4 regions of the Variovorax sp. P4_B11 genome follow, and region 2 is predicted to be linked to each of the others. Evidence: predicted binding sites of a transcription regulator. Region 2 holds the regulator's gene; each other region holds the start of a gene.
The links. The regulator FNR, encoded in region 2, switches genes on or off when oxygen is low (the NO sensors DNR and NnrR bind a similar motif). The targets are predictions, from matches to a motif close to TTGATNNNNATCAA.
Positions count from the first base shown of each region.

Region 1: the regulator FNR is predicted to act here: its motif matches at 1,630-1,643, upstream of AC1DYD_RS35805 (universal stress protein).
Region 3: the regulator FNR is predicted to act here: its motif matches at 1,775-1,788, upstream of AC1DYD_RS33280 (universal stress protein).
Region 4: the regulator FNR is predicted to act here: its motif matches at 2,703-2,716, upstream of AC1DYD_RS28945 (lipid-binding SYLF domain-containing protein).

Region 1 covers NZ_JBFUHO010000074.1:26,548-31,600, forward strand. Annotated here, with positions in the region: gene AC1DYD_RS35800 (cation-translocating P-type ATPase) at 1-1,008, opposite strand, end outside; gene AC1DYD_RS35805 (universal stress protein) at 1,132-1,596, opposite strand; gene AC1DYD_RS35810 (cytochrome b/b6 domain-containing protein) at 1,794-2,516, shown strand; gene AC1DYD_RS35815 (winged helix-turn-helix domain-containing protein) at 2,553-3,224, shown strand; gene AC1DYD_RS35820 (ATP-binding protein) at 3,230-4,618, shown strand; gene AC1DYD_RS35825 (cytochrome b) at 4,764-5,053, opposite strand, start outside.
Region 2 covers NZ_JBFUHO010000002.1:157,946-162,998, forward strand. Annotated here, with positions in the region: gene AC1DYD_RS02910 (bifunctional acetate--CoA ligase family protein/GNAT family N-acetyltransferase) at 1-811, shown strand, start outside; gene AC1DYD_RS02915 (sulfite exporter TauE/SafE family protein) at 834-1,547, opposite strand; gene hemN (oxygen-independent coproporphyrinogen III oxidase) at 1,699-3,114, opposite strand; gene fnr (fumarate/nitrate reduction transcriptional regulator Fnr) at 3,239-3,955, shown strand; gene AC1DYD_RS02930 (hypothetical protein) at 3,936-4,181, opposite strand; gene AC1DYD_RS02935 (FixH family protein) at 4,186-4,464, opposite strand; gene ccoG (cytochrome c oxidase accessory protein CcoG) at 4,488-5,053, opposite strand, start outside.
Region 3 covers NZ_JBFUHO010000060.1:16,253-21,305, forward strand. Annotated here, with positions in the region: gene AC1DYD_RS33275 (MarC family protein) at 150-929, opposite strand; gene AC1DYD_RS33280 (universal stress protein) at 943-1,719, opposite strand; gene AC1DYD_RS33285 (arsenate reductase/protein-tyrosine-phosphatase family protein) at 1,889-2,383, shown strand; gene ald (alanine dehydrogenase) at 2,404-3,519, opposite strand; gene AC1DYD_RS33295 (hypothetical protein) at 3,714-3,998, shown strand; gene AC1DYD_RS33300 (class I adenylate-forming enzyme family protein) at 4,032-5,053, opposite strand, start outside.
Region 4 covers NZ_JBFUHO010000043.1:9,236-14,288, forward strand. Annotated here, with positions in the region: gene AC1DYD_RS28940 (DUF3141 domain-containing protein) at 1-1,865, opposite strand, end outside; gene AC1DYD_RS28945 (lipid-binding SYLF domain-containing protein) at 1,900-2,589, opposite strand; gene AC1DYD_RS28950 (YMGG-like glycine zipper-containing protein) at 2,744-2,992, opposite strand; gene AC1DYD_RS28955 (hypothetical protein) at 3,010-3,387, opposite strand; gene AC1DYD_RS28960 (efflux transporter outer membrane subunit) at 3,480-4,892, opposite strand; gene AC1DYD_RS28965 (HlyD family secretion protein) at 4,892-5,053, opposite strand, start outside.

The sequences.
Region 1 (5,053 bases), on a different contig from region 2:
GTCGTGGACCGCTTCCTCGGACCACAGGCGCCGCACGGTCATTCGGTTGGCGGTCAGCGTGCCGGTCTTGTCGACGCAGAGCACCGTGGTGGCGCCGAGCAGTTCGATCGCGGGGATGCTCCTGGCCAGGACCTTCTCGCGGGCCAGCCGCCATGCACCCAGCCCCAGAAAGAGCGTGAGCACCACCGGAAGTTCTTCCGGAAGGACGGCCATCGCGAACGTGAGTCCCGCCAGCACGCCGTGCAGCCAGTCGTCCAGGGCAATCCCATAGGCGATGGCGAGCACAGCGGCCAGCGCAAGCCCGACGGCGGCCACCTGCTTGACGACGCGGCGCGTCTGCTGCTGGATCGGCGTCGACTCGAGCTCAATGCCGGCCAGCGACTGGCCGATGCGCCCCAGCGCACTGCGTTCGCCGGTGGCGATGACGCGCCCGCGCCCGGTTCCTCGGGTCACCAGCGTGCCGGAGAGAGCCCTCGAGACGTCGTGCGCTGGCGGCAACGATGCCGCCTCCTTCGCCACCGGCACGGACTCGCCGGTCAGCAGCGATTCATCGATCGCGAGATCGGCCGCTTCAACGAGCGCCATGTCGGCCGGAACGCGGTCGCCTTCCGCCAGCAGCACCACGTCGCCCACCACCAGCTCGCGCGCCGGAACGCGACGCGCCATCGCGCCGCGAAGGACCAGGGCTTGCGGACTGGACAGGTCGCGCAGGGCATCGAGCGCCCGCTCGCTGCGCCGCTGCTGAACAAAGCTGATGCCCATGACCACGAAGACGAAGCCGAGCAGCATCAGCGCTTCCTGGGCGTCGCCGAGCACCATGTAGACGACCCCGCAGGCCACGAGCAACAGGAACATCGGCTCGGATGCGACCTCGCGTGCCAGCCTCAGCACGCTGCGCGGGCGCGACACCGGCAACGCGTTCGGGCCGTCCCGCTGCAGCCGCCGCGCCGCTTCGCCGTCGCTCAGACCGTCTGTCGCGGCCGTGGACACCGTCGCGGGCGAACCCATGTTCATCGATCCGACTGCCCCGCCGCTGCCGCATGGTCGAGGTCCGGCCTGCGCCACGGATCGACATGCGTCATGAGCTTGAGCACGCGATGGCCGAGCATGCCGGCGTCCGGCTGGGTCCGGTCATTTGACGACCACGACGGGTTGCTTCGCGGTCGCGAGCACGCGCTGCGCCACCGAGCCGATCAGCAGGTCGGCCACCGCGCTGCGGCCCTTCGAGCCCAGCACGATCATGTCGAACTTGCCTTTGCTGGCGCAATCGACGATTTCCTGCGCCACGTGACCCGTGCGGATCTCCATGTCATATCCGATGCCATCGGCCTGCAGCAGCTTGCGGGCCGGCTTGAGCTCTTTTTCGCTGAGTTCGCGCAGATAGTCCGCAACCTCCGCCTTGCCCACCAAGGCCTTGGCATGGCGCAGGCCGGTGTCGTCGTGGACGCTGATCAGCGTGATCTTGTTGGATGCGGTGCGCAACAAATGCGCAAGCCTGGCCGCATATTTGACCGCGCGCAGGGATTTCTGGGACCCATCGGTCGCAACAAGGATTTTCATGGTTCGAAGCTCCGGTATGGCGAAATTGCCGGCCATGGCCGATGTTCCGGCGCGGCGCCCTGGCGACCTTTGACTTCCATCAAGTCGTGCGGATCCAGGCTGGCATGCCCGAGGGCAACCGTCGGGCAGGAAGCGTTCTGTTAAGAAAGCGCTAAGACCGCGAAGACACCATGGCTACAGGAACGCCGCCAATTGCGCAGCCTGTCACACCCACGCCGATCAAGGAGATTTCAATGAACACAAGGTCCGCATCCCCCGCTGAACGCTCCGCGCCCGAGCCGGGGTCCATCCTCGTCTGGGACCTGCCGGTGCGCGTCTTCCACTGGCTCATCGTGCTGTGCTTTGCCGGCGCCTACCTCACCGCGGAGCGCGAATCGTGGCGGCTGGTCCACGTCACGCTCGGCTACACGATGGCGGGACTCGTCCTGTTTCGTCTCTTGTGGGGCTTCCTGGGCACCCGTTACGCGCGCTTCTCGAACTTCGTCCGCGGGCCGCGCGCGATCGCGGCCTACATCGGCAGCGTGCTTCGAGGGCGCACGGAGCACCACACGGGACACAACCCCGCGGGCGCCATCGCCATCGTCGCGCTGCTCGGCTTGGCCCTGGCGGTCACGGCAGCGGGCTGGGCGACCTATCAGGACCTGGGCGGCAAGTGGCTCGAAGAAGTGCATGAAGCCGCAGCCAACATCATGCTCGGCGTGGTCGGTCTCCACATCGCCGGTGTGCTGCTCGCGAGCTGGATGCACCGCGACAACCTGGTCGGCGCCATGATCACCGGGCGCAAGCCGGGCCGGGCTGAGGACGGCGTGCGCAGCGCCTGGCGCAGCGTCGGCATCCTCATGCTGGTGGCGGTGCTGGGCTTCTGGTGGACACAGTGGCACGACGCCTCGACGCACGTCGCCCAGGGCCCGACCGCCGTGTCCGGCAAGGCGGCGAGCCAGGATCGAGACGACTGAGCACGCCGGCCCCTTCTTGCCGCTCACAATCCCCCCATGCGCATCCTCCTTGCCGAAGACGACCCGCTGCTCGGCGATGGCCTCCGCGCAGGCCTGCGCCAACTCGATTTCCAGGTCGATTGGGTGCGGGACGGCGAGGCCGCCGAGCGCGAACTGCGCGCCGAACCGTATGCCGCGGCGGTGCTCGATCTGGGGCTGCCGCTGCGGGACGGCTTGTCCGTGCTCGCGAGCGTGCGCAAGGCGGGCATCGCGACGCCCATCCTGGTGCTGACCGCTCGCGACGGCGTGCCCGACCGAATTCGCGGGCTCGATGTCGGTGCCGACGACTACGTCATCAAGCCCGTCGACCTGCTCGAACTCGCAGCGCGCCTGCGTGCCCTGATCCGCCGTGCCCACGGCCAGGCCCAGGAACGCCTGCAGGCCCAAGATGTCGTGCTTGATCCGGCTGCGCACACGGTGCATCTTGCGGGCGAGCCGGTCGCGCTGCCGTCCCGCGAGTTTGCGCTGTTGCATGCACTGATGCTCAATGCCGGGCGCGTGCTCTCGCGCGAACAGCTCGAACAGCACCTCTACGGCTGGGGGCAGGAAGTGGAGAGCAATGCGATCGAAGTGCATGTCCATCATCTGCGCCGCAAGCTCGGCGCCTCGCTCATCCAGACCGTGCGCGGCGTGGGCTACGTGCTGGTGCGCGACAAGCCGGGCCGCTGAAGACGATGCCGCGCTCGCTCCAAGGCCGCCTCCTGCTGCTGGTGCTCGGCCTGGTAGCGGGCGTGTGGCTGGCCACTGCGGTCATGACATGGTTCGACGTGCGCCACGAACTGGACGAATTGCTCGACGGCCATCTTGCGCAGGGCGCCGCGCTGCTGGTCGCCCAGCAGATGCAGGCCCCATCCGAAGAAGATCGAAGCATCGAGGCCCCGGTGCTGCACCGCTATGCACCCAGGGTGACCTTCCAGGTCTTCCATGAAGGCCGCCTGACGCTGCGCTCGGCCAACGCACCGTCCTCGCCGATGATCGACCCCGGGCGACGCTTCAAGTCGGGCTTCAGCACAGTCCGCATCGACGGCGCGACATGGCGCGTGTTCGCAGCCTACGGCAGCGAGCGCGATGTGCAGGTGTATGTGGGCGAGCGGGTGGATTCGCGATCCTCCATTCTCCGGGCGGTGCTGCGAGGCACACTCTGGCCGATGTTCGTCGCATTGCCCCTGCTCGCGCTCGCGGTGTGGTGGGCGGTCCGTCGCGGCATGCTGCCGCTCAGGCGGCTCGGACGGACCTTGACCGTGCGCGAACCGCAGGTCCTGAAGCCGATTGCCATCGACGGCGCACCGTCGGAGATGGCGCCGATGCTCGACGCACTCAACGGCCTTTTCGGTCGCATCGACGGGTTGATGGCGTCGGAGCGCCGCTTCACCGCCGACGCCGCCCACGAGTTGCGCACGCCCATCGCCGCGATCCGGGCCCAGGCGCAGGTCGCGCTGACCGAGGCCGACGATGCCCGGCGCCGCCATGCGCTCGAAGCGACGCTCGAAGGCTGCGACCGGGCCACTCACCTGGTCGAGCAACTGCTGACGCTGTCGCGCCTCGAGGCAGGTGCCGACCTCCAAAGCGAGGCGGTGAATCTCGGCGCCCTCGTGCGCGCCGTGGTGGCCGAAGCCGCACCGGAGGCCATCCACAAGCGGCAGGACATCGAGGTCGATGCGGTGCACGAATGCCCTGTTCGTGGCGATCCGGCGCTGTTCGCGGTGCTGGTGCGCAACCTGGTCGACAACGCGATCCGCTACAGCCCGGCGCGGGCCGATATCCGCGTCGAAGTCATTCGTTCGCATGACCACGTGCAGCTCAGTGTCGAAGACAGCGGCCCCGGCATGAAGGAGGAAGACATCGCGCGATGCGGGGAGCGCTTCTTCCGCGTCCTCGGCAGCGGCGAGAGTGGCAGCGGCCTGGGCTGGTCCATCGTTCGGCGCATCGCCTCCGCGCAGCACGCGACCGTGCGCATCGGGCGCTCGAGCCGCCTGGGCGGCCTCGCGGTGAATGTCGAGTGGACTGCCGCCGTTGCAGCCCATCCGACCATGGCTGTCCCAGTGGGTCGGCAGCAGTATTGAAGTGGACGAGGCGCCCTGGGCGCGCGCCAGCAGTTCGTCCATTGCTTCGGCAGCCGCAATAGCCGCCAGGCTTGAGCGCCTTGAGCACCTGTTCGACGCGGCCGACGCAGCGCCGGCGGCGGTGGACCGAAGGCAAGCTCACTGACTAGCGAGCCCTATGGGGCAACATGGCCAACAGAACGCCATCTTTGAAAACGAAGTGATGGTAGATGGCTGCGGCCGCGTGCAGGCCCGCGAGCCACATGAGGGTGTCGCCCAAAAACTTGTGTACCTCGCCCCAATCGGCCAGTTTCGCGACGGCGGAGTCTGCGATCATGGGCATCTGGTCGACGCGCACACGGCCCAACAGCGTCAGCGGGTGAGCCTCGCTGCCCAGAGCCAGGAACGCAGTGGCCGGCAAGGCGAGGAGAAGCGCCCACAGCGCCAAGTGCATCA
Region 2 (5,053 bases):
GCTCAACCGCAGCCTGGCGCGCGAGCTGCTCTCGCGCACCCGGGTGTCGCGGCTGCTGGCCGGCTACCGCGACCACCCGCCGGCCGACCTCGACGCGCTGCACGATGTCCTGATCGCGGTGTCGCAGATGCTGGCCGACCTGCCGCAGCTGGCCGAGCTCGACATCAATCCGCTGTGGGTCGACGAGCACGGCGCGCTGGCGCTCGATGCGCGGCTGCGGGTGGCGGCCGCGCCGGTCGCCGGTGCCGCCCGCTTTGCGATCCGGCCCTATCCGACGCAATGGGTCCGGACGATCGCATGGAACGGCCGCACCCTCGTCCTCCGCCCGATCCGGCCCGAGGACGAGGCGCAGCACCTGCGCTTCCTGGCGAAGCTCGATCCGGAGGACATCCGCATGCGGCTGTTCCAGGCCCGCAGCGAGTTGCCGCGCAGCGAACTCGCCCGCCTGACCCAGATCGACTACGACCGCGAGATGGCCTTCATCGCCGAATCCATCGGCGACGACGGCCTGCCGGAAACGCTGGGCGTGGCCCGCACCATCTGCGACCCCGACAACGTGGAGGCCGAATTCGCGCTGGTCGTGCGCTCGGACCTCAAGGGCGGCGGGCTCGGCAGGCTGCTGTTCGAGCAGCTGATCGCCCATGCGCGCAGCCGCGGCACCCGGCGCCTGGCCGGGCTGATCCTGCGCGAGAACACCCGGATGCTGAAGCTGTCGCGTGCCCTGGGCTTCGTGCGCGCGCCCAGCGAGGAAGAATCGTCCGACGTGTTCCACGTGGTCATGAATCTGGACGAGCCCGCGCCCGGCGCCTGAGGCGCCGCGAAGAAGGCGAAGCTCAGCGGCACCAGATCTCGATCTGCTGCGCGAGATCCATCCGGAGCGCCTGCAGGGCCACCGCGGCGAGCAACACGCCCGCCAGACGCGTGCCCCACTGCTGCGACATCCGGCCGCCCCCCGAACGCAGACGCTCGAACAGCCACGGCGCCAGCAGCAGCGACACGGCACTGCCAGCCGCGAACGACGCCATGACGGCCGCGCCCTCGAGCACGCCGTTGCTCAGGGCCGCCAGCATCAGCGCCGAGTACAGGAGGCCGCAGGGCATCGCGACCCACAATGCACCGGCCGCCAGCACGCCGAAGGGGCTGCGGGTCATGGGCCGCAGCCGTGCCGCGGCCCATCGTCCGAAACGATGCGCCCACGCCGGTTGCCGGCCCGAGGCGGCGAGCAGAAGGCCCCAGGCGAAGACGAAAACATGCAGCAGCATCCAGGCCGGGCGCAGCGCGCTCAGCTGCCCGCCCGCCAGCGCCAGGCCCTGCACCATGGCGGCAGCCGCTGCCCCGGCAGCCGCATAGCCCGCCACGCGCCCGGCGTGAAACAGCATCCCCGCCGGCAGCGAACGGGCCGAGGGCGCCAGCACGGCGGCGCCGCCGCCGACCGGCGCCCGCACCAGGCGGACCACGCCCGCGCAGGCGGCACCGCACATCGCGACGCAGTGCGGGCCGCCCACCAGCCCCATCACCAGCGCGGAGGCCAGCAGCGCCGCCTGCATGGCTCAGTTGTCCATGGCGCTGCGCGCCACCCACAACGCATGAAACCGGCGCAGCCCAATGCCAGGGATACCGCGGAACCGGCTTTGCCGGGCCGCTGGTATCGCCCCCTCGAGGGGGGCGCCGCAGGCGCTATCGGGGGTGGGCTTCACTTCAGACGATGCGCGAGAAGCGCGTCCGGTTGCGGTCGGCCTGCAGGTAGCGGTCGAACACCATGGCGATCGCGCGCACGAAGAACCAGCCGAGCGGCGTGACCTCGATGTGGCGGTCGCTCAGCAGCACCAGCCCCTGCGCCTCGAGCGGCTCGAGCGCTTCGAGTTCGGCGGCGAAGCACTGCGCAAAATCGACCAGGTGCGCCGCACCGATGGTTTCGAAGTCGACCCGCCCCTGGCACATGATCGCCATGATCACGGACCGCCGCAGCACGTCGTCGCGCGTCAGTGCCAGGCCGCGCACCACCGGCAGCCGCCCCTGGTCGAGCAGGTCGTAGTACTCCTCGAGCGTCTTGGCGTTCTGGCTGTAGGTGGCGCCGATGCGGCCGATCGCCGACACGCCGAGGGCCACCAGGTCGCAATCCGGCTGCGTGCTGTAGCCCTGGAAGTTGCGGTGCAGCCGACCCTGACGCTTGGCCACGGCCAGGGCGTCGCCGGGCAGCGCGAAATGGTCCATGCCGATGTAGACATAGCCGGCCGCGGTGAGCGCGGCGATCGAGCGCGACAGCATCTCGACCTTGGTCGCCGCGTCGGGCAGGGTCTCGGTGGCGATGCGGCGCTGCGCCTTGAAGCGCTCGGGCAGGTGGGCGTAGGCGTAGAGCGCGATGCGATCGGGCCGCAGCGCGCAGACCTGCGCCAGCGTGCGGTCGAAGGACGCGGCGCTCTGGCGCGGCAACCCGTAGATCAGGTCGACGTTGACCGAATCGAATTCCAGCCCGCGGGCGGTGGCCATCAGGTCGAAGACCTGTTCGGCGGGCTGGATCCGGTGCACCGCCTTCTGCACGTCGGGGTCGAAGTCCTGGACGCCGAAGCTGAGCCGGTTGAAGCCCAGCGCGGCCAGCGTCACGAGGCGCTCGCGGTCGACGGTGCGCGGATCGATCTCGATCGAATGCTCGCCGTCGGGCGACAGCGTGAAGGCATCGCGGAGCATGGCCATGAGCTGGCGCAGGGAGGCGTCGTCGAGAAAGGTGGGCGTGCCGCCGCCGAGGTGGAGCTGGCGAACGACTGCACCGCGGCCGAGCTTCTCGACCTGCAGCGAGATCTCGCGGGCCAGGTAGTCCAGGTACTCGCGGCCCTTGCTCTTGTGCTTGGTCACGATCTTGTTGCAAGCGCAGTAGTAGCAGAGCGATTCGCAGAACGGGATGTGCACGTACAGCGACAGCGCCCGGGCGCTGGCGCCGGCCCCGCCGCGCTGCTCGAGCGTCTGCGCATAGTCCTCGGCCGTGAAGGCGTCGACGAAGCGGTCCGCTGTCGGATAGGAGGTGTAGCGCGGCCCTGCCACGTCGAATTCCTGCAGCACGGCCGGCGTGGGCACCGGAACGGACGGTGTGAGAACGGGAGCGGAGGCAATGAGCATCGCGGACGGCGGCAAGGGCTTTGGTGTGTCACTATGCCGCTGTCGCGACCCGCTAATCTTGACCTGGGTCAAGCATCCGGCCCAGCCCCCATCGGAGAATCCCCGCATGACCTCGACTGCATCAATGAAACCAGAAAATATCAAGGTCGCCTGTTCCAACTGCAACCTGCGCGAACTCTGCATGCCAGTGGGCCTGGCGCCCGGTGAGCTGCAGCGCATCGACGATATCGTCGCCACGCGACGCAAGGTCAAGCGGCGCGAGACCCTGTTCCGCAACGGCGAACCCTTCACTTCGCTCTATGCGATCCGCACCGGCGTCTTCAAGACTCGGGTCACCAGCGAGGATGGGCGCGACCAGGTCACGGGTTTCCAGATGGCCGGCGAGATCATCGGGCTGGACGGCATCGTCAACGACCAGCACACCTGCGACGCCGTGGCGCTGGAGGATTCCGAGGTCTGCGTGATGCCCTTCGACCGCATCGAGGAGCTGTCGCGCGAGGTCACGGCGCTGCAGCGCCACGTGCACCAGATCATGAGCCGCGAGATCGTGCGCGAGCACGGCGTGATGCTGCTGCTCGGCAGCATGCGGGCCGAGGAGCGGCTGGCGGCCTTCCTGCTGAACCTGGTGCAGCGGCTGCATGCGCGCGGCTTCTCGCGCTCCGAGCTGGTGCTGCGCATGACCCGCGAGGAGATCGGCAGCTATCTCGGGCTCAAGCTCGAGACCGTGAGCCGGACGCTGTCGAAATTCGCGGCCGACGGCATCGTCGAGGTCGAGCAGCGCAACGTGCGCATCCTCGACCCCGAAGCACTCCGGCACATCGTCAATCCGCCAGGTTGTTGATCTCCCGCGCCGGACGGGTCAGCATCAGCGTCAGCGCGCCCGACCCCACGGCCAGCAGCCAGAAGGCGAAGAAGCCGACCGTGTAGACGGCCTGCCGCGAGGCCCCGAGCGTCTCGCCGCGCCAGTGCAGGTCGCCCGGGTCGACCAGCGCGAACACCAGCACCTCGAGCGCGCAAGCCAGCAGGAAGGCCGGCCAGAGAATCCACATCCAGCGCTGCGCTCGCATGGCCTCAGCGCCTCGGGCCCGGCACGTCGGCGCCCGGCGTCACCGCGTGGTTGCGACCGGCCACCGCCGGCATCAGCTTCTTGTCGGGCAGCGTGCGGTTGATTTCCACGCCCTTGCGGTAGTAGTCCTCGTCGACCACCGGATCGGGCGTGCGCAGGGCCAGCCACAGCGTGGCGAAACTCGCGATCACCACCACGCCCGGCCCGCCGATCACCATCCACACCAGCGGAAAGCGGTACCAGGGCGGACAGGGGCGGAGCGCGTCGTTCTCGTCGGTCATCATCGTCTCCTTGGAAGCCAGGGGATTCATCGCGGGACCAGGAACACGGCCTTCTCGGACACGCTGCCCAGGCCGCCTTCCGCACGGACATCGAAGTGCACCTTGTGCGAACCGGCCGGTGCCGCGCCATAGGGCAGCTGCAGCCGGACCGCCACCCAGCGCGACTGCGCCGGCGCGACCTCGACCACGGGTTCCGAGGACACGTGCAGCCCTTCGAGGCCGCTCGCCTCGATGCGATAGCGCTGCACCTGCTCGGTGGCATTCATGATCTGCAGACGATAGACATTCTCGAGCTGGCCGCCCTCGACGATGCGCGCCAGCGACGCGCGATCGCGCACCACGTCGACCTTGAGCGGCGTGCGCGTCACCAGGCTGGCAAGCAGGCCGATGCTCAAGGCGGCCAGGATCGTGGTGTAGATCAGCACCCGCGGCCGCAGCACGCGGCGCAGCACCTGCTGCGGCGTCCAGCGTCCGGCCATGCCGTTCTGGGTGGCATAGCGGATCAGGTCGCGCGGGGTCTCCATCTTGTCCATGACGATGTTGCAGGCGTCCACGCAGAGGCCGCAGCCGATGCATTCGTACTGCAGGCCCT
Region 3 (5,053 bases), on a different contig from region 2:
CAACCCGCAGGGAAGGCCTGCCAGGACGAGCCACTCGGCGTTGCACGCCTTGCATGTGCCAACGCACATGCCGCGTCGCGCGCCTTGATTGGCCCGTCCTGGCAAGCCTTCGCGACCCCGGAAATAGTGTGAACAGGCCCTAGGGCCACTCACATGAGGCCCAGTGCCTTGAGCGAGTTGTTGATGATCTGGAGTCCGAGCGCGACCTGAACAATGCCGAGCACGGCACCCAGGACCGGCAGCACCACGACCAGGACCGACAGGATATGCCGGGTCATGAGCATGAAGAACAGGTTGATCCCCATGATCGCCAGCATGATGGCGCCGATCGTCAGGCGGCCCCGATCGTCCGGGCTCAATGCCAGGAACACGACCAGCGACGCGATCCCGTACGGCGTGACGATCGCCGGAAAGGCCAGCGGCGTCAGCGCGGTCTTCATGGAGGGCGTCGGCGCGGGGCTCCCGGCGTCGTCGCTGTGCGAGGCCGGCGACAGGAACTGCTGGAGGATGTTGATCAGGGCCACCAGAAGCAGGATCAGCCCCCCGGAGAGGGCCAGCACGGGCAACGGAATTCCGTAGCTGCTCAGGATGCCCTCTCCGAGGAAGGCCGCGACCAGCAGCGCCAGGCTCGCGTAGAGCGTCGCCCACAGGGCGATGCGACGCGTCAACCCGGGGTCCGCTCCCCTCGTGGCGCTCGCGAACGGCCCGATGATCTTGAAGGGCCCGAGCATCAGGAACAGGAATGTGAAGACCTGCTTCACGGGAAAGCGCGTCGACGTCATCTGGTCCGTGATGGCCTCGGCTGCCGATGCCGTGGCCGGACGGGTCAGGCACCATGCGCCCAGGAGCAGCGCCGCGACCAGGAGCAAACGGTTGCCGTGCGGCCGAAGGCCTCGCTCGCGGCCTGGAGTCGATCGGTCGGGGATCATCCGGCGTCCTCGATCAGGGCGCCATCAGCACCGGCACCTTCATGCGCGTGAGGATCTCCTGCACGACGCCGCCAAGCACCATCTCGCGCAGGCGGGTGCGCTCGTAGCCGCCCATCACGACAAGGTCGATGTCCTCTTGCGGCGGATGCGACCGCAAGGCGTCCGCGAGGCCCATGGTGCGAGGGTGCTGGATGGCTTCGGCCCGGATTCCGAAGCGTCCCAGCCAGGCGAGGGTCCTCGGCACCGGCAACGTGCCGGCGCCCGGGGCGCGGTTCTCCCTGAGCGGGGAAATCAGGCTGATGCTCGAGGCGCGGGAGAGCAACGGCGTCAGCCCGCGAAGTGCCATCGCCGACTCCCGCGTGCCTTCCCACGCGACCAGCAGATGCTTGCCGACCGATGCAGAGATCCGCTCGCAGGGAACGATGAGGACGGGCCGCTCCGCCTGGAGCGCGAGCTGTTCGGGCAGGCATCCGTGGCAGGTGGCTTCCGAGTTGTCGCGGTCCACCTGGCCGACGACGACCAGCTCGCCGGCGCGGCCGCAACGGGCGATGGCTTCGGGCGATGCACTGTCGATCCGGCGAAGGTCGAAGGACAAGGGACCGGACATCCTGATGCGCTCCCTGAAGTCATGTTCGATCGCCTTCGATGCCGCGCTGCCGTCGCGGTGGCCCGTCGGCAGGAGACCGATCAGGTGGCTGCCCCGGGCCCGGGCGAGCGAAGCCGCCAGATCGACGCGAACTGCGCATTGCCTCGAGCTGTCGAGATGCACAAGGATGGTTCTGAATTCCACGGGCGTCCGTTCGAATGCGAATGGACCATCTTCGGTCGCGGGATGGCCGCTGCCCTTGACGAAGATCAATCGCCACCGAGCCTCCGGGCCCGGCCTGGGGTCAGCGCTCTTGCGGACATCGCCTGCGCCGCTCTACGCTGTTCACATCGTTCGTTGCGTTCAGGTTTCAATGGCAAAGCGCATTGCAGTAATCTTCGTCTCGCGCCGCAATTCCTTGCGCAGCATCCTTGCCCAGGCTTGTCTTGCCCACCTCGGAGGAGATGGTTTTTCCGTCACCTCGTGCGGCCAACCCGGACATATCGGTGCGGTGATTCATCCCGCCGCGGTGGGCGCCCTCGCCAGCGCGAGCATCCCGGTTCCGCCTATATCGCCCCACAGCTGGGTCGATCTGGCGCGGGCAGGCGCGCCTCGGGCGGATTTCGTCATCACGCTCGACGAGGCGACACTGCCGGTGCAGCCCCGATGGCCGGGCCAACCCGACGCTGCCTTGTGGGACTTTCCGGATATTGCCGCACTCGGCAGTCCCGAAGAAACCGCCCACGCGGCGATCCAGATGCTTTACGCGCTGCGCCGCCGATTGGAACTGCTGATCAGCCTGACGCTGCATCGGGCAGATCGGGCCGCGATTCGCTCCGACATTCGCGACCTGGCGTACCTGCGGTAGCGCTGCAGCACGGGCCGGCGTCAGGCGAGAAGGCCGGAGGCGTCCACGTAGTCGCGTCCGAGGCTGCGCGCGACGGCTTCGTGCGTCACGTGGCCGTGCACGACGTTGAGTCCGTCTCGCAGATGCGGGTCGTCGATGGCCGCTCGCTTCCAGCCCTTGTCGGCGATCGCCAGGGCGTGCCCGAGGGTTGCGTTGTTGAGCGCGAACGTGGATGTGCGCGGGACCGCGCCGGGCATGTTGTCGACGCAATAGTGGATGACGCCGTCGACGACGAACGTGGGGTCGGAGTGCGTCGTTGCATGCGAAGTCTCGAAACACCCGCCCTGGTCGATGGCGACATCCACGACGACCGCTCCTTTCTTCATGCCGGCCACCATTTGCCGCGTCACCAGCCTGGGCGCGGCGGCGCCTGGAATGAGGACGCCGCCGATGACCAGATCGGCGCCGGCGATGCGCGCTTCCACCACGTGCGTCGTCGAGTACGCGGTCTCCACGCGATTGCCGAAGATCAGGTCGAGGGACCGAAGTCGATCGATGTTGCGGTCGAGGATCGTGACCCTCGCCCCGAGGCCGACGGCCATCTGTACGGCGTTCGTTCCGACCACGCCTGCGCCCAGGATCACGACATGGGCGGGCGGCACGCCGGGCACGCCACCGAGCAGGAGCCCCAGGCCGCCCTTGGACTTTTCGAGGTAGGCGGCGCCGGCCTGGATCGCCATGCGCCCCGCCACCTCGCTCATCGGGGCCAGCAGCGGCAGGCCGCCGCCGGGACCGGTGATGGTCTCGTAGGCGATGCAGACGGCGCCGGATTTCACCAGGGCCGCCGTCTGGACGGGGTCCGGCGCCAGGTGGAGGTAGGCGTAGAGGATCTGGCCTTCACGCAGCAGCAGGCATTCCGCAGGCTGCGGTTCCTTGACCTTGATGATCATTTCCGCCCAGGCATAGACCTCTTCGGCGCTTGGCGCCAATGCCGCGCCGGCCTGCCGGTACTGCGCGTCGTCGAGACCGATCTCGATTCCGGCACCGGATTGCACCAGCAGTTCATGCCCGTGCGCCCGCAACTCGTTGACGCCCGATGGCGTCAGGCCGACGCGGTACTCGTTGTCCTTGATCTCTTTCGGTACGCCGATGCGCATGATCGAACTCCATGGCCGAGGTCCTGCCGCCCATTGTGGCTCGCCGCATGGCGATCGCGCGCGAGGCCCGATTCGAACTGTATGCGCATGCAGTATTCCTTCTCGCATAGCGCTTCCGGCGCCTTCGCAATCCCGGCGACCGCCCTACACTGGCCCTCGAGAAAATGAGAACCAATTTCGTATATGGAGGTGTCATGGAGCCGTTCACACAGGATGCCGCCCAGTTGAGGGCCGCGGCGACATTGGCGGATGCGCTGGCCAGGCGGGCGCAGCGGGCAGCGGACGAGGCGTTCCGGCTGTTTCTCAAGAACGATGGCGCTGCGTCGCCCGATCAAGCGGTGGACGCGGCGAAGGCGAGCGCCAGGGCGGCGCAGGCGGCATGGCGCGACTACGTGAAGCACATTGCCCGGTACGGCAGCGGCGGGCCGCCCGCGTCCCCGCAGGGGCCGGACGCACGCCAGCCGGCGCCGCCACATTGATTTCGCGTCCGCGAGGCCGGGAGGGGCTTGCGCTCAGTCGCTAGCTTCCGTCCGCAACTGCGCCTTGTGGATCTTCCCCGCCGGTGTCATCGGCAGCGTGTTGCGCAGCACCATCTGGCGCGGCATCTTGTAGTCGGCGATGCGCCCGGCGCAGTAGGCCAGCAACTCGGCCGCCTCCAGCGAGCGACCCTCCTTGGGCACCACGAAGTAGCGGCCGACCTCGCCCAGCACCGGGTCCGGCACGCCGATGCCGGCCACCATCAGTACATCGGGATGGGTGGCGATCAGCGCCTCGACCTCGGCCGGATAGACGTTGAAGCCGCCCTGGATGTACATGTCCTTCATACGGCCCTTGAGCGTGATGAAGCCGCGCTGGTCGATCATTCCGAGGTCGCCGGTGTGCAGCCAGCCGCCGGCGAAGGCCGTCGATCCTGCCGCTGCACCGATGTAGTCGCGCACCACGCCCAGCCCGCGAAAGCGCAGCTCGCCGATCTCGCCGGGCGGCAGCACGCGGCCATCGGGCGCGATGGCCTGCACCTCCACGCCCTGCAAGGGCTGGCCGATGGCCTGCATCAGGTCAGCGTCGGCACAGCCGGCCGGCGACATCACGAGCGCACCGGACGCTTCCGAGAGGCCGTAGAGGTTCATGAGCGTCGCCTTCGGCATGCGCGCCTGCAGCTGCGCAAGCAGCGTCTGGTCGACGTTCGAGCCACCGGTGATGATGAGCCGTACGCTGCCGAGATCGACCGATGCCGAATCCGGGTGCATCAGCAGCAGCGTCAGCATGGTCGGAACGCCGACCAGGATCGCCGGCGGATGTCGGCGGATCATGTCGAGCACCGTCTTGGCCTTGAAGGCCGGCACCAGCTCGCAGCTGCCGCCCGCCAGCAGCTGCGACAGGATGCCGCAGGTGATTCCGCCGACATGGTTGAAAGGGTTGGCCAGCGGCAGCAGCTCGCCGGGCCGTACCTGGGTGTGCTGCGCCTGCCCCCAGGCCGAGGCCAGCAGGCTGGCGTGCGTGAGCGCGCAGCCCTTGGGCCGGCCGGTGGTGCCCG
Region 4 (5,053 bases), on a different contig from region 2:
GTTCCGGGCGCCGCCTTCCCTCTCGCCTCGTCGGCGACCTGCAGCGACGGCATGTTGGCGTAGATCGAGAAGAACTGAGCTTCGCTCGCCGCATCGCGCAGTGCGCGGTACAGGTCGAGCGAAGCGCTCATCAGCTCGGCGCCCAGCTTCTCGCCCTGGCGCAGCGGATGGTCGGCGGCCACGGCCTGGCGATCCGACCGGACCGCCTCGGCGGCGGGTGCGATCCATGACAGCCACGGATTCAGGCGCGAGACCGACCAGTTCTGCAAGCGCAAGGGATGGAACGCCCGCTGGAGCTCGGCCGTGTAGTCGTTCGACATCGACTGCACCAGCGGCCGCGCGAACAGCTCATAGGCCCGCTGGTTGAAGTCCGAGATCGCCGCCACCGCCTCGAAGGGTTTTTCGTCGGCGCGCTCGAAGCGGTTGAGATGGGCCGTGATGTCTTCCAGCCGATGCTCGCGGAACTCCACGTCGTAGGCGGGCTCGCCACGCGTACCCTTGCGCTCGTTGATCGCCATGCCATAGAGGCCCGGCGGCAGCATCTCGATGCTGTCGAGCACCGAGACGATCTGGGCGTGCTCCTTCCTGGCCACGGTGCCGGACACGAAGATGCCCAGGTGCCCGATGCTCTCGTGCAGGAGCCCGACGATGACCTGGCCGCGGGCCTTGATCTCGGCCGTGCTGCCGTAGACGTCGGCCACCCAGTTGAAGGCCTGCTCCGGCGGCGTGATGTTGTCCCCCATCGATGCGAACAGCACGATCGGCGCCTGGATGTCGCGCAGGTCGAAGGCCTTGCCGCCGGCGGCCTTGACGTCGCCGGACCAGAGCTTGTTGCCGACGAAGAGATTGCGGGTGATCCACTCGATCTCCTCGCGGTTCATCAGGTAGTAGCCGCCCCACCAGCGCTCGAAGTCCAGGAAGCGTGGCGGCTCGGTGTCGGCCTGGTCGAACAGGTGGTAGTACTTGTCCCACAGGCTGTTGGCCGGATTCAGGTTCTCGAAGTTCTGCACCAGGTAGGCGCCATCGAACTTGCCGTTGCCGAGGTCGGCCGCCAGCGACGCCGCCCAGGAGCCGCCCAGGATGCCCCCCGCATAGCGCATCGGATTGTCGCCCTCGCCCTCGTTCCAGGCTCCGCTCCAATAGGACATCGGCGCGCCGTTGATGACGATCGGCCCGGTGTCGTCGGGGTCCGAGGCGGCCAGCATCATCGCCGCCCATCCACCCTGGCAATTGCCGATGATGGCCGGCTTGGCACTGCGTGGATGCAGCGCCCGCACCTTCTTCACGAACTGCTGCTCCGCGCTGCAGACGTCGAGCAGCGTCTGGCCCGGCTCGGGCTCCTGGAAGAAGATGACGAAATACACCGGATGGCCGGCGCGCAGCGCGACCCCGACCTGCGAATCGTCCTTGAAGCCTCCGATGCCTGGCCCATGGCCGGCGCGCGGATCGATGATCAGGTAGGGCCGCAGCTTCGGATCGACAACCACGCCTTCGGGCGGCGTGATGCGCAGCAGCGCATAGTTCACCGGGCGCGCGAACGTGCGCCCGTCGAGCACGATCTCGGAGTCGAAATGCAGCACCGGCTTCAGGCCCTGAGAGGACCGCTCGACGAAGTTGTTGCCGCGCTTCCACAAGGTATCCCAGAAGAGAAGCGACCGCTGCGCGGCATCGACGGCGTACTGGGCCCAGCCCTGCGGGGTCATCGAGGCCATCGACCGGGCCAGCGCGTCGCCGCCGGCCTTCTCCACCGCCTGGCTCACCCTGCGACTGAATTGCTCCTGCGCAAGCTGCGTGCGCTTCTGGAGCACGGCGGCGACCCGGGTCGCGATCTTGTGGCTGTGCGCAAGCTGCGCTCCTGCATCCATGGTCATGGCTCCCTCAAAGAATGTGGGCTCGTGGCTACCTGGCGGCCTTCTTCAGCGCCGCCTGCAGGCCCGCGGACGCGGGGCTGCTGACTTCGTGCTTGGCCAGGATGTCCATCGGGGTGGCGGGCTTGCCGAAGTAGGCCGCGTTGAGCGATTCGCGGACGTCGATCACCGAGCCATCCACGGCCAATCCGGCGAAAGCACCCTTGACCAGGGAATAGGCGACGAAGTCGGTGAGCGCGGCACTGGCGCCCATGCCCTTCTTCCAGACCGCCACCGAGGCATCGCCGCCGAGCTTCACCTTGCTCGCGTAGAGCGAGTCGAGCGCCTTCTGCGTATGCACCAGCATGACCATCTCCGCCGCCGACGCGCCGGCCTGGAATCCGAAGCTGGCCGAGCCCATCGTGTAGAAGGCCGGACCGCTCCAGCTGCCGGTCTTTTCGTCGCGCACCATCAGCACGCCGGTACCGCCGGAGCCGCCGAGCACGAAGCCGGCCTTGAGGATCTGCGGAAAGATCAGCACGCCCCTGGCCTTGCCCAGGGCGGCGCCGAACTCGGGGAAGTCCTTGTTCCCGGAGAAGTGGGTGACCGTGGCCTGCGCCTTCTGGACCAGCGCCTTGGCATCGGCGGCATCGTCGGCTGCCCGTGCCGAGAGGCTGCCGAACGCGCCGGCGAAGGCAACGGCGCCGACGGCGAGCGAAAAATGTCTGCGAGTGCTGTTCATGGCGTTCTCCTCGGAAGGGTGCCGTCGATGACGGCGTTGTTGTGGACGGACGATCGCCGGGCCTTCTCATGAGCCCCATCGTGTCATTGTGGGAACCGGGCACGGCGAGCGTCTTGACATCGATCAACCCCGGCGAGACGAGCCCCCGCTCGCATCATTGCTTCTGGGGCTGTTGCTGTTGCTGCTGCTTGCTGCCCTTGATGTTGCCGGCCACTCCCCCGGCGACGGCGCCGATCGCCGCGCCGGTCCAGCCGCTGCCGCCCGAGATGGCTGCGATGCCGGCGCCGGCCGCGGCCCCGATGGCCGCGCCGCTGGCGGTTCCCTGCTGCTGCGGCGTCATGTTGGTGCAAGCGGTCGCCAGCGTGGCCGCGGCGATCGACACGATGAGTCCAATGCGATTCATGGCGTTCTCCGTCAGGTCTATTTCGAGAGGCCGGGCACGACCATCTCGAACCAGAGGGTCTCGACGATCGGCCGCTGCAGCTGGTCCGGATGCGCGGCGTACCAGCGGTCGAGCCCGTCGCGCACGGTGTCGAGCGTCTGGCCCCTGAGCCCCCTGACCGCCCTCGGAATGAGGCTCTGGCTGTCGGGCGGCGCATTGCCGGCCTGGTAGGCGGTCTCGACCTGCATCACGTTGGCCAGCCCGATCAGGTAGACCCGTTTCAATTGCTCCGTGGACCGGGTCCAGTGCTCGCCGGTAACCAGCGGGATCTCCTGGGCGCGGGCGCTGCCCCAGCCCATGGCCGCGGCGAGCAGCACCGGGACCATCATCAGCCGCCATTTCTGTTTCGTATGCATCTCTTTCACCTCCAAGCGAGACGTTGGACGCAGTGCTCTGCGAGCACTCCCTGCCGGCACGAGCCGGGACCTCCGGCTCAGCGCTCGGTACATCATGGCGAGGCCGCCGCGGCCATGGCCGGCAGGTCGAAGCCGCCGCCCAGGGCCAGATAGAGATTGGTGCGCTGGGCCAGCTGTTCGGCCTGCACATGCACGCGCGCGGTACGTGCCGCGTAGAGCGCGAGCTGGCCCTGCTCGACCGTGCGCAGGTCGACCGAGCCGACGCGGTACTGGGTCCGGGCCAGTTCGAGCGCCTCCGCGCTGTCGCGCACGGTCGCCGCGAGGATGGCGTCGCGTTCGCGCAGCGTGGACTCCGCGCCCAGCGCATTCTCGACTTCGCCGAAAGCCTTCTGGCCCGCGCGCGCGTACTCCGCCACCGCCTGCTTCTGCTCGGCCGACCGGATCTCGACCTGCGCACGCAGCGCGCCGCCCTGGTAGAGCGGTGCGATCAGGTTGGCGCCGAGGCTCCAGACCGGGCTGCTGACGTCCTTCAACTCGATCAGCTCGCTCGACACGTTGCTGCCGCCCGCGGTCAGGCTGATCCTCGGAAGCTGCGCCGCCTTGGCCTCGCCGACGCGATCGAAGGCCGCCGCCACGCGACGCTCCGCCGCCACCACGTCGGGCCGCCGCTCGAGCAGCTCCGACGGCATGCCCACGGGCAGCGGCGGGGGCATGGGCGACAGGCGGTCGGCGACCGCGATCTCGGCCGCCGGATAGCGGCCGAGCAGCAGTTCGAGCGCGCGCCGCGCCTGTTCGCGTGCGAGCTCGACCTGCTTCAGCGTATCCCGATAGGGGCCGACGCTCGCGCGCGCCTGCGCCACCGCCTGCGCGCTGGCGTTGCCGACACGCAGCCGATCCTCGGTCATCCGCAGCAGGGTCTCCGACGAACTCAGGGCGTCCTGCGCGATCACGCGCTGCATCCCGGCCTCGACCGCCAGGAACCAGGCCTTGGCCACCATCGCCGCCAGCGACTGCCGGGCGTACGCGTAGTCGGCATCGGCCGCCGCGGACTGCTCGCGGCTCGCCTGCCGCGCATAGCGCAGGCGGCCCCAGACGTCGAGTTCCAGCGACGCGTTGAGAAAGACGCCGTCGAGGCCGCCGCCACCGCCCGACTTGCCGCCGCCCAGGGCGACCACGCCCACCGAAGGAAGCAAGGCCCCGGACGCCACCTTGACGTACCCGGCCGCCTGCTCGACCCGCGCCGCCGCCACCTTCAGGTCGACGTTGTAGGCCAGGGCCTCGTTGACCAGCGCCGTCAGCGCGGGCTCCTCGAAGGCCGCCAGCCAGCCGTCGGCCACCGGCGCCGCGACACCGCCGCCGGCCCTGTAGGCCTCGGGCGGGGCGGCCTGGGGCAAGGCCTGCTGCTGCAGCTCGGCGGTGGTCGGCGGGGCCTTGAGCGCACAGCCCGCCATCGCGGCCGCCAGCAGCGCCACCTGAATCCCGCGAAGAAGCGAAGGCGTGCGCATCAGTGCAGCTTCAGGACAAGGTAGTTGGTGATCGCGCCGACGCGAAGAATCACCATCCGCAGGATGTGGATCGCCGCCACGTGCTCGGTGTAGATCGCGCCCTGGCCGTCCGCGCCGGCGGCCAGGAACAGCTCGCGGTCCTTCTCGTCGACGATCAACTT